Regions from separate parts of the Polaromonas sp. P1_G1 genome, predicted to be linked through region 1. Evidence: predicted binding sites of a transcription regulator. Region 1 holds the regulator's gene; the other holds the start of a gene.

Region 1 (4,652 bases):
AATCGTGACGGTGTCGGTCGTCAGGTGCACATAGACGCGCACGTCGGGCCAGCGCGTGTCGACGCTGGGCCGCACGTCGTCGAACTTGGCGCGGAAGCGGTCGGCGATGGCGTCCTTGATCTTCAGCGCCGCGAAGTTCAGGCTCTGCAGCGGGCTGTGCTGGGCGGTGATCTCAACCTTGAAGGTCTGCTTGGGCGTGAACCAGATTTCCCAGGCCACGTTGGCGGCGGCGTTGTAAAGGTCTTGTTCACTGCGGTACTGGTTGTGCTGCAACTCGATCAGCACGCGCTGGGCCAGGCGGCTGTGCAGGTTGAGCTGCAGCGCGTCGCGCCAGGAAGCCTGCAACTGCACGCCGGCGCGCCAGGCCTTGCCCTGGATGCCGGTGACGCGCTGCACCTCGGTGGCCAGCAAGGCCTCGACGCCGGCGGCGCACGGTAAAAACAATTGGAGCTGGTTCATGTCGGACTCTTCAAAAGGGCTGCTGGAAATTCGATTATCGGGATGCAGGGCAAGGCGCACGGAGCGCAGGAACCGGAATGCACTTGGGTGCATGAGGATTCCGAGCACCGCGCAACGCCGCCATGCGCCCGAGAATCGGATTTACAGTGATTTGCGTAAATTAGCCGGCGCGATGCGCAAAGCCTCTCGGTACTTGGCCACGGTGCGGCGCGCGCATTCGATGCCCTGCTCCTTGAGCATTTCGGAAATCTGGTTGTCGCTGAGCGGCTTTTTCAGGCTCTCGGAGGAGACGAACTGCTTGATCAGCGCGCGCACGGCGGTGCTGGAAGCGTTGCCGCCGGTTTCGGTGCCCAGCGCGGAGCCGAAGAAGTATTTGAGCTCAAAAGTGCCGAAGGGCGTGCCCATGTACTTGGCGGTGGTCACGCGCGAAATCGTAGACTCATGCAGGCCCAGTTCGTCGGCGATCTCGCGCAGCACCAGCGGGCGCATGGCGAGTTCGCCGTGCGTGAAGAAGTTTTTCTGCCGCTCGACGATGGCSSTGCTCACGCGCAGGATGGTGTCAAACCGCTGCTGGATGTTCTTGATGAACCAGCGCGCCTCCTGCAGACGCTGCTGCAGCGCCTGGCCGCCCTGGCCCTTGTGCTGCTTGAGGGCGTTGGCGTAGATGTCGTGCACGCGCAGGCGCGGCATTACGTCGCCGTTGAGCGAGACCTTGAACCCCCGGCCCGACTTCACGACGATGACGTCGGGCACGATCAGGTTGCGCTCCACGTTCACGAAGCGGCGGCCGGGTTTGGGGTCGAGCCGGCCTATCACGGCAATCGCACCCCGGACGGCGGCTTCGGTGAATCCGCACAGGTGCGACAGGCGCTTCAGGTCGCGCTTGGCCAGCAGTTCCATGGGTTGCTTGCACATGGCGATGGCGGCGCGGGTCTCTTCGCAGTCTTTGCAGTCCAGCAGCTGCAGGCCCAGGCATTCGGCCAGGTTGCGCGCGCCCACGCCGGCCGGCTCCATGTGGTGCAGCAGCTTGAGCGCCATGGCAAAACGCTGCTCGAGGTCCTCAGCCTGTTCCAGGTCGTCCCCGGCCAGGCCCGCCGCGAGCGAGGCCAGGCTGTCTTCGAGGTAGCCGTCGTCGTTGAGCGACTCGATCAGGAAATGCAGGGCCGCGCGGTCTTCCTCGGACAGGCGCAGGCCCAGCGACTGGCGGTGCAAATGGTCTTGCAGCGACTCGTGGGCGCCCGTCAGGTCGGAGGCCTCGGTGTCGCCCTCGTCATTGTTGTTCTTGCGGGCCGGCGCATCACTGCCCCATTCGCTGTCGTCGGGCGTGGTCTCCACCGTGCCGTCGCCTTCCCAGCTTTCCTCGAGCTTGGGTTCGGCGCTGACTTCGGCTTCGCCTGCGGCTGAAATGCCAGCGTCCTCAGTGCCGCCGCTCGGCGACTCCGCCGCGGATTCAAACTCGCGGCTGTCCTGGCTGACCGGCGTGTTGAGGTGCTCCAGGCCGAACTCCTCGCGCACCGCGGTCTCTTCCGCCACCTCGAGAAACGGGTTTTCGTCGAGCATCTGCTCGACTTCCTGGCTCAGCTCGAGCGTCGACAGCTGCAGCAGCCGTATCGACTGCTGCAGCTGGGGCGTCAGCGCAAGGTGCTGCGAGACGCGGAGCGAGAGGCCCTGCTTCATGTCAAGGAGCTTTGATCGAAGCGCAGAAAAAGTGCGAGCAGGGGCCGCGGAACTGGCTTTGCCAGGCCGCAGGCGCCGCCCCCTCGGGGGGGAGGGAGCTACACGAAGTGAGCGACAACAGGGGGAGTGTCATCCTACATCTTGAAGTGTTCACCGAGGTACACGCGTCGCACATCGGCGTTGTTCACGATCTCGGAGGGCGTGCCCTGGGCCAGCACGTGGCCGTCGCTGATGATGTAGGCGTGGTCGCAGATGCCCAGSGTCTCGCGCACGTTGTGGTCGGTGATCAGCACGCCGATGCCGCGCGACTTCAGGAAGCCAATGATGCGCTGGATCTCGATCACSGCRATCGGGTCRATRCCGGCAAAMGGCTCGTCSAGCAGGATGAAGCGCGGCTGGGTCGCCAGGGCGCGCGCGATCTCGACGCGGCGGCGCTCGCCGCCCGACAGCGCCGGCGCCGGCGAATTGCGCAGGTGGTCCACCCGCAGGTCCTGCAGCAGGCCGTCCAGCCGCGACTCGATCTCGGCGCGGCCCAGCGGCTTGCCGTTCGCGCCCAGCTGCAGTTCGAGCACGGCGCGCACGTTTTCTTCTACCGTGAGCTTGCGGAAGATCGAGGCTTCCTGCGGCAGGTAGCTCAGACCCAGGCGGGCGCGCAGGTGAATCGGCATGTGCTCGACCGACTGGCCGTCGATGGAGATCTCGCCCGCGTCGGCGCGCACCAGGCCCACGATCATGTAGAACGAAGTCGTCTTGCCGGCGCCGTTGGGGCCCAGCAGGCCCACGACCTCGCCTTTTTGCACGGCCACCGAGACGTCCTGAACGACCTTGCGGCTGCCGTAGGATTTTTGCAGCCCTTGCGCAACGAGGCGGCTGGGGGTCGCGGCCGGGGCCGCCGAAGTGTCAGTCACCACATCCATCTGTGAAAGGTTCTTTCTAGTTCTTTTCAGTGCCCAGCGTGGTGCTGGGGCGCAGGGCGGCGGGCGGGGCCGCGCGTGCGGTGGCCGGGGCCGGGGCCGACGCGGCGGCGCGCGGCGAGAGCATGGCGCGTATCCGGCCGCTCGGGTTGGCGGCGGTCTGGTTCTGCACGCCGCCGTCCACGGTGAAGACGTCGGTGTTGTTGTCGTAGACGATCACGGCGCCGGTGGTTTCATCCACCAGGGTGGCGCCGTTGTAGCGGCGCACCACGGCGCGCTTGATGAATTTGACGAGGTCGGCGCGGCTGTCGTATTCAATCCGCTCGCCTTCGCCTTCGATGTATTCGTCCACACCGTCGCGCTTTTTGCGGTAGAAGGCCAGCTTGCCGGGCGCCGCGATGGAGACCGCCTGCTGGTAGCCCTCGGGGTCCTGCATGACGTCGACGCGCGCGCCGCGCACGATGGTCGTGCCCTTGGTGATCACCACGTTGCCGGTGAACACGCTGGTCTGCTTGAGGTCGTCATAGCGCAGGGCGTCGGCCTCCGCGTTCATGGGCTTGTCCCGGTCGGCTTTTTCAGCCCAGGCCGGAAACGCCGCCCCCAGCGCCAAAGCGGCCGGCAGGAGGAGGGAAATAAGGGGGTGTTTCATAAGGCACGAATCTTGCTGCTTTGGGGTTCGGCCATTGTAGCCATGCAAGCCGCGGGAATAGCTTGCACGGGGAATATTAGGGGCATAAAAAAACCCGCCTGGAATGAGGCGGGTTTTGGGGCGGCGGGCCGCTATGGGCCCGGAGCGTCTTATTTGCCCTTGCCGCGCGACTGCGCGATCAGCGCATCCGTGACCTGCAGGGCACGACCCATGCTCTGGGCCAGGGTGGCCGAGGTGTAGTAGCGCCCGGCAATGCCCAGGGCCGGCACGCCGTCGACCTTGTAGATGTCCTGCAGCTGCGTGGCCTTGCGGGCTTTGGTGGTGACCGTGAAGGAGTTGTACATCTCGACGAACTTGGCTTTGTCGATGCCCTGCTTCTCGGCCCAGGTGGTAATCGAGTCGGCATTGGCGAGCGCGAGTTTTTCCACGTGGATGGCGTAAAACACCTTTTTGTGGAGCTCCTCGACCTTGCCCATGGCCTCCAGCACGTAAAAAAGGCGCTGCTGGGGTTCGAAATCGGGGCGGAAGGCCACCGGCACGCGCCGCACGGTCACATCCTTGGGCGCCTGCTTCATCCAGGCTTCGAGCTGAGGCTCAAAGGCGTTGCAATGCGGGCAGCTGTACCAGAAGAACTCGACCACCTCCACCTGGCCCGCGGGGACCTCGGTGGGCGCCGGCTTGTCCAGCGTCAGGTAATCGGCGCCGTCCTTGAAGGCCTTGGCCTGGGCTTGCGCCATGGTGGGCAGGGCGATGCCGCCCAGGGTGGCGACGGCAGCCGAGGCGGCTGTAAACGAAAACTCACGGCGTTGCATCAGATTCTTCTCCTGGTATGACAGAAATGGTGGGTAAGCCGCCCCTCCGGACGGCGGCCCTCAGGGTGCGGGGCACAGGGGTTTGTACACCAGCCTCGTGAAAAGTTCAGCCTATCGTCAGCGCTGCACGCGGACCAGGGC
Region 2 (8,437 bases), on a different contig from region 1:
ACCGCATCCACGATCAGCTTGCCGAAACCGGGAATCGAAAACACCTGCTCGGTCAATACCGCACCCGACAGCAGCGTGCCGAACTCCAGCGCGCCCAGTGTGATGATGGGCGTGAGCGCATTGCGCAGCGCGTGTTTCAGCACCACGCGCCGCTCGGTCAGGCCCTTGGCGCGCGCGGTGCGCACGTAGTCGGCGTTGAGCACCTGCAGCATGGCGCTGCGCGTGTGGCGCATCAGCACTGCGGCAATCGCGTTGCCCAGCACAAAGGCCGGCATGATCATGGCGGCCAGGTTGGCCCGCAGGTCTTCAAAGGGGCTGACATAACCTGATGCCGGCAACCAGCCCAGCTGCACCGAGAACACCAGGATCATCAAAATGCCCAGCCAGAAATTGGGCGTGGACAGGCCCCACAGCGCGATCACGTTGGCCAGGTAGTCCCAGGCCGAGTCCTTGCCCACGGCCGAGACGATGCCGGCCGGGATGCCGATCAGCAGCGCGATGACCATGGCCATGGCCGCCAGCTGCAGCGTGACCGGCAGCTTTTCCTTGATCAGGCCCAGCACCGGCTGCTGGATGCGCATCGATTCGCCCAGGTCGCCGTGGAACACGCCGGAAATCCAGTAGGCGTAGCGCATGGGCAGCGGCTCGTCGAGGTGCATCTTCTTTTGCAGGTAGGCGATCACCTCGGGGTCCTGATTTTCCCCGGCCAGGACCGACGCGGCATCACCGGGCAGCAGTTGCTGCAGCCCGAAGATGATGACCGTGACAAAGAACACGGTCGGGATGATCGCGGCAAGCCGCTTGAGGAAGTACTGGAGCATGTGAGTTGGGCGCCGCCTGCTTTACATCTTCAAACCCTGGATGCGCACCAGCCCGTCAGGCACAGTGCGCATGCCGGTGATTTTCTTGTTGTAGGCCCACAGCCAGTTGCGGTGAAAAAGGTAAACAACCGGCTTGACCTTGTCGGCTTCAGCGGCCAGCGTGGCAAACACCTTGATGCGCCCGGCGGTGTCAAGCGTGTTGCGCGAGCGGTTCAGCAATTCGTCCCACTGCGGGCGGCATTCGCCGCTGTAGTTCAGCGGCTGCTTGCAGCCGTAGAAGCTGAAGAGATTGCCGTCCGGGTCGGCGCGGCCGCTCCAGGCCAGCACATAGGCGTCAAACTGGCCCTTGTCGGCCAGGTTCAGCGAGGTGGCGAATTCGGTGGACTGGATCTTCACGTCAAAGCCGGCCTCCTTGGCCATGGCCTGCACCACCTGTGCCACGCGCTGGGCATCAGAGGTGGTGGGCGTCATCAGCGTGAAAACGGGGTTGGGCACACCCGCTTCTTTCAGCAGCTGTTTGGCGCGTGCGATGTCGCGCTTGGGAATGGGGACGTTCTTGGCGTAGAAGCTGTTGGCGGGTGGCACCCACTGGTTGCCCGGCGTGGCTTCGCCGTCCATGGCGACCTGCACGATGCCGGCGCGGTCCAGCGAGAGCTCAAAGGCCTCGCGCACGCGCGAGTCGCGGCCCAGCGGATTCTTCTGCGACTGGTCACTCTTGCCGGTGTTGATGGTGATGCCCTGGTAGCCCAGCTCGGTGATGCGCGAGAAGGAGAGCTTTTTGTCGGCCTTGATGGAGGCGATGTCGGAGGGTGCCACGCGCTCGATGAAGTCGAGCTGGCCGGAGCGCAGGTTGGCCAGGCGCACGGTGGCGTCGACGATGGGCTGGAAGACGACTTTGTCGAAGTGGATGTTGGCCTTGTCCCAGTAGCCGGCATAGCGTTCCAGCACGATGCGGTCCTGCGCCACGCGCTCGGTGAACTTGAAGGGGCCCGAGCACACCGGCCTGGTGCCGAAGTTGGTGGGCGCGGCCTGCGCAGCCTTGGGCGACACCATCATGCCGGCGCGGTCGGCCAGCACGCTGAGCAGCGGCGAGAAGGGCGCGCTCAGGTTGATCTTGACCGTGAGGTCGTCGATGACGTCCACCGTGGTGACGGGCGCCAGCTCGCCGCGGCGATTCGAGCCTGCAAGGTTTTTGTGGCGGTCTATGTTGAACTTCACCGCGGCGGCGTCGAATTTTTCGCCGTCATGGAAGGTCACGCCGCTGCGCAGCTTCAGGGTCAGCGCCTTGTTGTCGGCCGACCAGGCGTAGGAGGTGGCCAGCTGCGGCACGATGTTGAGTTTTTCATCGATGTCGACCAGCTTGTCGCACAGTGAGGAGAACACGATGCGGCTCACGAAGCTGCGCGCCAGCGTCGGGTCCAGCACGTCCGGGTCTTCGGCCAGGCCTATGCGCAGGGTTTGGGCCTGGGTGGCGCAGGCGGTGGCGGCCAATGTCAGGGCCAGCAGGATTTTGGTGCTCATGGTTTGTCCTTTGCGGTTGTCGATTGCGATGATGGCTGGCTTGGATGGCTGTCTTGCGCCGGGGATCGGTGGGAGGGTATGAACATCGTGGTCTCCATCAGGCCGCTTGCGCGTGAAAGGCGGCCTGGAGCCGGAGCAGCCTCTCGTTCACGACGGCGCCGCCGATAATGCCGGCCGGCGCCGTGATCTCTTCCCAGAAATGGCAGGCCACCGCGTGGCCGCCTTGTCCATCTGAACGCAGCGCGGGCACTTCCTCGGCGCAACGGTCCCGGGCGTAAGGGCAGCGCGTCCTGAAACGGCAGCCCGAAGGCGGTGTGATGGGGTTGGGCACGTCGCCCTGCAGCAGCGTGCGCTCGCGCTTGAGGCCGGGTTCGGGCACCGGGATCGCCGACAGCAGGGCCTGGGTGTACGGGTGGCGCGGTTGCGCGAACAGGCTTTGTTTGTCGGCGTACTCGACGATCTGCCCGAGGTACATCACGGCTACATGCGAGGCGATGTGCTTGACCACCGCGAGGTCGTGTGCGATGAAGACATAGGCCAAGCCCAGGCGCCGCTGCAAATCCTGCAGCAGGTTGACGACCTGCGCCTGGATGGAAACGTCCAGCGCCGACACCGCCTCGTCGCAGACGATGAGCCGCGGCTCCACGGCGAGGGCGCGGGCGATGCCGATGCGCTGGCGCTGGCCGCCCGAAAATTCATGCGGGTAGCGCTGCAGGTATTGCGGCGCCAGGCCCACCAGGTCCAGCAGCTCGGCGGCGCGCTCGCGGTGCCGGCCGCGCGCCAGGCCGTGCAGGGCCAGCGGCTCGGTCAGCGCCTGCTCCACCGTCATGCGCGGGTTCAGCGAGGAATACGGGTCCTGGAAAATCATCTGCAGCTCGCGGCGTTTGGCGCGCAGGCGGCCGGCCGGCAAGGCCATCAGGTCCTCACCGTCAAACCAGACCTGGCCGGAGGTCGCGTCCAGCAGCCGCAGCACCAGCCGCCCCACGGTGGATTTGCCACAACCCGATTCACCGACCAGCGCCATGGTCTCGCCGGTGTTCAACTCAAAGTTCAGCCCGTCGACCGCATGCACGACCGCCTTGGAGCGGCTGAACAGGTGCGGGCGCACCGGGAAATGTTTGACCAGGTTTTCGACTTTCAGCAATGCGCTCACGGCGTCACCTCGCTGGGTATGGCGGTTGCGGCGCGAAGAGGCGCCATGCCGATGTCCAGCGGCGCGCGCCAGCAAGCCGCTTCGTGGCCGTCGCCCATGTCCATCAGCGGCGGCACTTCCTGCCGGCATTTGTCGACGGCGAAGGGGCAGCGCGGCGCGAAGCGGCAGCCGTCCATGCGTGTCATGGGTGTGGGCACCTGGCCCTCAATCGCGTTGAGCCGGTCCTGCGCCAGGTGCAGCTTGGGGATGGAGCCCAGTAATCCTATGGTGTAGGGATGCTGCGGCTCGGCAAACAGGCGCCCCACGGGCGCGCGCTCCACGATCCTGCCGGAATACATCACGGCGACCTCATCGGCCAGCTCGGCGATCACGCCCAGGTCGTGCGTGATCAGGATGATGGCGGTGCCGGTTTCCTCGCGCAGCATGCGCATCAGGTCCAGCACCTGGGCCTGGATGGTGACGTCCAGCGCGGTGGTGGGTTCGTCGGCGATCAGCAACTGCGGCTCGCAGGCCAGCGCCATGGCGATCATCACGCGCTGGCGCATGCCACCCGAGAGCTTGTGCGGATATTCGTCGATGCGCTGCTCGGGTGAGGGAATGCGCACACGGCGCAGCATGGCGATGGCATGCTCCCTTGCTTCGGCCGCGCTGATGTCGCGGTGGCAGCGTATGCCTTCAATCAGCTGGTCGCCTATGGTGAAAGCCGGGTTCAGCGAAGTCATGGGTTCCTGGAAGATCATGGCCATGCGGTTGCCGCGCAGCGCGCGCATGTCGTCCGGGCCCAGCGTGGCCAGGTCGGTGCCCTCAAAGCGGATGGAGCCTGCGGAAATACGCCCCTGGCCCTTGGGCAGCAGTCCCATGATGGACAGCGAGGTCACGCTTTTGCCGCAGCCTGATTCGCCGACGATGCCCAGGGTGCGGCCGGACTCCACTGAAAAACTGATGCCGTCCACCGCGGCGAATTCACCACCGCCTTCGAGCTTGAAGCTGGTGCGCAGGCCGCTCACCTCCAGCAATACCGTCATTCGGCGGCTCCGCCGCGCAGTGCGTGAAAGCGCGTGATCTCGGCTTCGATCACCGCGCGATCGGTGATGCCCGCCGGGCTGCGGCGCGAAGGCAGGCAGGTGCTGAAGGGCTGGTAGCGCTCCAGGCTTTTGTCGTAAAGGCGGCGCAGTTCCAGCAGGGGCTCGGCATGGTCGTCCACCCGGATGTCCAGTGCGCAGTAATCTTCTGTGGTGTAAATCAAAAGTGCGGCGGCCTGCTTGCCGCGCTTGTCGCCGCCCGCGGCTTCGCCGGCCGCCAGCGCGGTGATCAGGCGTTCGGCAAAAGGGAGTTGGGCATTGGCCTCATAGGCCAGCGCCGTGGCTTCAATCACCTGCGGGCCGGCCAGCATGTTGCCGGCGACGGAATAGCCAACGCCCGCCGTGTGGCCGCACCAGTCTATGCAGGCGTTGCCGGTGTAGCTGGCGGCTTGGCCGTTTGCGCCTATCAGGTGCAACTGGCGGTGGTCACGGCCTTCGTCCGCCGAGGTCAGGCGCTTGATGATGTAGTCGGGAGACTGGCCGAAGGCCAGGCCGTCCAGCGCCGGCGCGGCATACAACGGGTTGACCAGCGCCTGCGTGGCAAGCGCCCCCACGCCGCTGCGGGCGTGCGGGCACAGCGCGCCCACGGCAAAAAATTTGCTGGCAACCGCCACGCCAAACGCGCCCGATGAATCGCGCGCGATGAGGGACCAGGTCATGTATCAGACTTTCATCGCAACTGCGCCCTTGGTCGGGCGTCTCGTGCTCCCCGCAAACAAAAAGCCGCATGAAGCGACTTTCAAATAGCTAATGGATGACGCATTTATCATGCCACGCTTCGGCGGGCTGTGCCTGCCAGCCAGGGCGCCGCTTCGCCGCTTATTCGACCTTGGCGCCTGAGGCCCTGACGACTTCCGCCATGCGCTTGTAGTCGACCGCCAGCAACTTCGCGAAGTCGGCGTTGTTCATGGCCAGCGGCTCGATGCCCTGCTTGTCCAGGCGCTCCAGCACCACGGGATCCTTGAGGACCTTGGCCATGGCTGCGTTGACGCGATTGACCTCGGCCGCCGGTGTGGCGGCGGGGCCCAGCAGGCCGAACCATGAATCGAACTGGTAGCCGGGCAGGCCGCTTTCGGCGATGGTGGGGACGTCGGGCAAATATTTGGAGCGCTTGGGCGAGGTCACGCCGATCAGGCGTATGCGGCTGTCTTTGGCAAAGGCCAGCGCGCCTATGCTGGCGGCGATCACGGCATGGGCGCGGCCCGAGATCACTTCGTTGATCGCCTCGCCCGTGGCCTTGAGCGGCACGTGCACCACATCGATGCCGGCCAGGCCGTTGAAGTAGGCCATCGAAAGGTGCGTGGCGCTGCCGACGCCGGCGGTGGCGTAGTTGAGCTTGCCGGGATTGGCCTTGGCGTAGCGGATATATTCGGCGGCGGTTTTCGCCGGCACGTCGGGGTGGATCATCAGCACGTAGTCGGCGGTGCCGATGTGCGCCATGGGGGCGAAGTCTTTTTGCGGGTCGTAGCTGAGTTTGGTGTAGAGCGTGCCGGCGATGTTGTGGCTGGCCGCGCCCAGCACCATGGCGCCGCTGTCGGGCGCCGACTTGGCGACATAGGCCGTGCCCACGGTGCCGCCGGCGCCGGGACGGTTTTCAATGATGACGGTCTGGCCCAGCGCCTGGCCGAGCTCGGTGGACATGGCCCGCGCCAGCAGATCCTGCACGCCGCCCGGCGCGAAGGGCACCACGATGCGTGCGATCTTGGTATTGGACTGGGCCAGGGCGCCGCCTGCGGCAAGGGCCAGGCCGGTGCCCAGGAAATCTCGGCGTTGCATCATGGAATGTTTTCTTTCGGATAGTGGTGGTTGCGGTTCGGATCAGGTTTTCAGTTCACGCAGATTTCGTCGGCCAGGCGGCGCATGAAGCGCTCGCACCAGGCGAGTTGGTCGAGTGTGACCCATTCGTTGGGCTGGTGTGCCTGCGCGATGTGGCCGGGGCCGCACACGATGGTCGGCACACCGACCTGATGGAACAATGCAGCTTCCGTGCCAAAAGACACCTTGCCGGCGCCCGAGCTGGCGTCGACGCCGGCGCACTTGAAGCACAGTTGGGCGATCTCGCTGTCGGCTTCCGTCGCGAAGCCGGGCAACACCGAGTTGAGCTTGTGGCTGATGCCGGTATCGGCCGCAACGGCCTGCATGGCCGGGACCAGGCTGTCGGCGAAGGCCTTGGCCTCGTTGAACAGCGCGACCGGTGAATTCATGTGATGGTGGCGAATTTCCCAGGTCACGTCGCAGTCGCGCGGGATGATGTTGAGCGCGGTGCCGCCGGCGATCACGCCGGTATGAATGGTGGTGTGCGGCACGTCGTAAATCGGGTCGAAGGGTCCCTCGGCCACCAGGCGGCGATGCATGGATTTCAGGTGCGCGACAAATTCACAGGCGATCTCTACCGCGTTGACGCCCAGCGGCGTCAGCGAGGAGTGCGCCTCGAAGCCGCGCACCGAGGTCTTGTAGGCGTGTTTGCCCTTGTGCGCGATCACCACCTGCATGCCGGTGGGCTCGCCGACGATGCAGCCGGCGGGTTTGTAGCCCTGGTCCACCATGTCGGCGATCATGCGGCGCACGCCTATGCAGCCGACCTCCTCGTCGTAGCTGAAGGCCAGGTGCACCGGGCGCTTGAGTTTGCGCTTGAGCAGCTCGGGCACCATCATCAGCGCGGTGGCGCCGTAGCTCTTCATATCGGTCACGCCGCGGCCGTAGAGCTTGTCGCCGATGATTTGCGCCGCGAAGGGGTCGGTGTCCCAGGGCTGGCCGTCGACCGGCACCACGTCGGTGTGGCCCGACAGCACCAGGCCGCCCAGCTTGGTTTCGCCGTTTTCGGCGGGCAGTGTGGCCCAGAGGTTGGCCTTCTTGCCGCTGTCGTCATAGGTGCGGCGGCATTCAATGCCCAGGGCTTCAAGCTTCGCCTGCGTCCAGTCGAGCAGGGGCAGGTTGCTGTCGCGGGAGACGGAGGCAAAGGACACCCATTTTTCAATCAGCGGCAAGGCGGCAAGGTCGGCGGCCTGCACGGCGCTGCGGGTGGCGTTGGGAAGTGGGGCATTCATGGTGGGCCTTTGTGGTGCGGCGCGATGCCGTGGTTTGCGGGACGGCGGCGGCCGAAGGAATAGCGAGGGGCGAGCGCGTTGCCGGAAAATTGTATGACAGCATACTATTTTGCGCGCGGGCGTGATCCCGCCCGAGGCCCGGTGGCGGCCCGGGCAAAAAAAACCGCCGGATCGAATGATCTCGGCGGTGTTGTGCAGCCAGGAGTGGCTGGGGGGGGCGCTTGCCGGCGGTCTTATTTTTTCCCGCCGCCACCACCGCCACCACCACCGCCGTTGCCACCTCCGTTGCCTCCGCCATTGCCGCCGCCGTTACCGTTACCGCTACCCTTGCCGCCGCCATGGCCGGCGTCCTTGCCGGCGCCCAGGCCCTTGCCCGCGATGTCGGCTTTTGCAACGCTGTCTGCCTTGGCGGAATGGCTGGATGCCTTGCCGCTCTTGTCGGTGTGTGAAGCGCTGACGACCGAGCCCAGCGTCACGCCCATGCCTTTGGCGATCTGCCCCCAGCCCATGCCCTCGCTTCTTTGCCCGAGCACGCCGCCCAGTGCGGCCGAAAGCTGCCCCGGCGTCGGATTGCTGATGCCTTGCTGGGCCAGCGAGGTTTTAGCCAGCGAAATGGCGATGTTGACGTTGCCGTAGCCCATCTTGCCTGTGGACGGCGACAGGCTGGCGGCGGGCGCCGTGGCGTTGGGGCCGGACAGGCTGGGCCCGAGTGTGATGGCGGTGCCGGTGCGCAGCCCGTTGACCATGGAGCGCGCGTTTTCCGGTGAACCAGCGAAGGCGCTGTAGTTGGCGGCCAGCCGGGCGCCTTCGGGG

Evidence for each region. Region 1 encodes sigma-54, which starts transcription at its own class of promoters, with help from an activator protein. Its sites were predicted from a motif close to TGGCANGNAANCTGCTTT; they were not measured.
Region 2: a site for sigma-54 is predicted at 5,334-5,351, ahead of AC1D1Y_RS12100 (DUF1028 domain-containing protein). Genes of this name have one in related genera too.

Annotation. Positions count from the first base shown of each region.
Region 1 is NZ_JBFUBU010000037.1:19,039-23,690, forward strand. It holds gene AC1D1Y_RS18255 (THUMP domain-containing class I SAM-dependent RNA methyltransferase) at 1-459, opposite strand, end outside; gene AC1D1Y_RS18260 (RNA polymerase factor sigma-54) at 601-2,136, opposite strand; gene lptB (LPS export ABC transporter ATP-binding protein) at 2,271-3,053, opposite strand; gene lptA (lipopolysaccharide transport periplasmic protein LptA) at 3,070-3,699, opposite strand; gene AC1D1Y_RS18275 (thiol:disulfide interchange protein DsbA/DsbL) at 3,849-4,511, opposite strand; gene AC1D1Y_RS18280 (SPOR domain-containing protein) at 4,629-4,652, opposite strand, start outside.
Region 2 is NZ_JBFUBU010000020.1:25,204-33,640, reverse strand. It holds gene AC1D1Y_RS12120 (ABC transporter permease) at 1-821, opposite strand, end outside; gene AC1D1Y_RS12115 (ABC transporter substrate-binding protein) at 843-2,342, opposite strand; gene AC1D1Y_RS12110 (ABC transporter ATP-binding protein) at 2,440-3,495, opposite strand; gene AC1D1Y_RS12105 (ABC transporter ATP-binding protein) at 3,492-4,520, opposite strand; gene AC1D1Y_RS12100 (DUF1028 domain-containing protein) at 4,517-5,236, opposite strand; gene AC1D1Y_RS12095 (tripartite tricarboxylate transporter substrate binding protein) at 5,397-6,356, opposite strand; gene argE (acetylornithine deacetylase) at 6,404-7,624, opposite strand; gene AC1D1Y_RS12085 (hypothetical protein) at 7,858-8,437, opposite strand, start outside.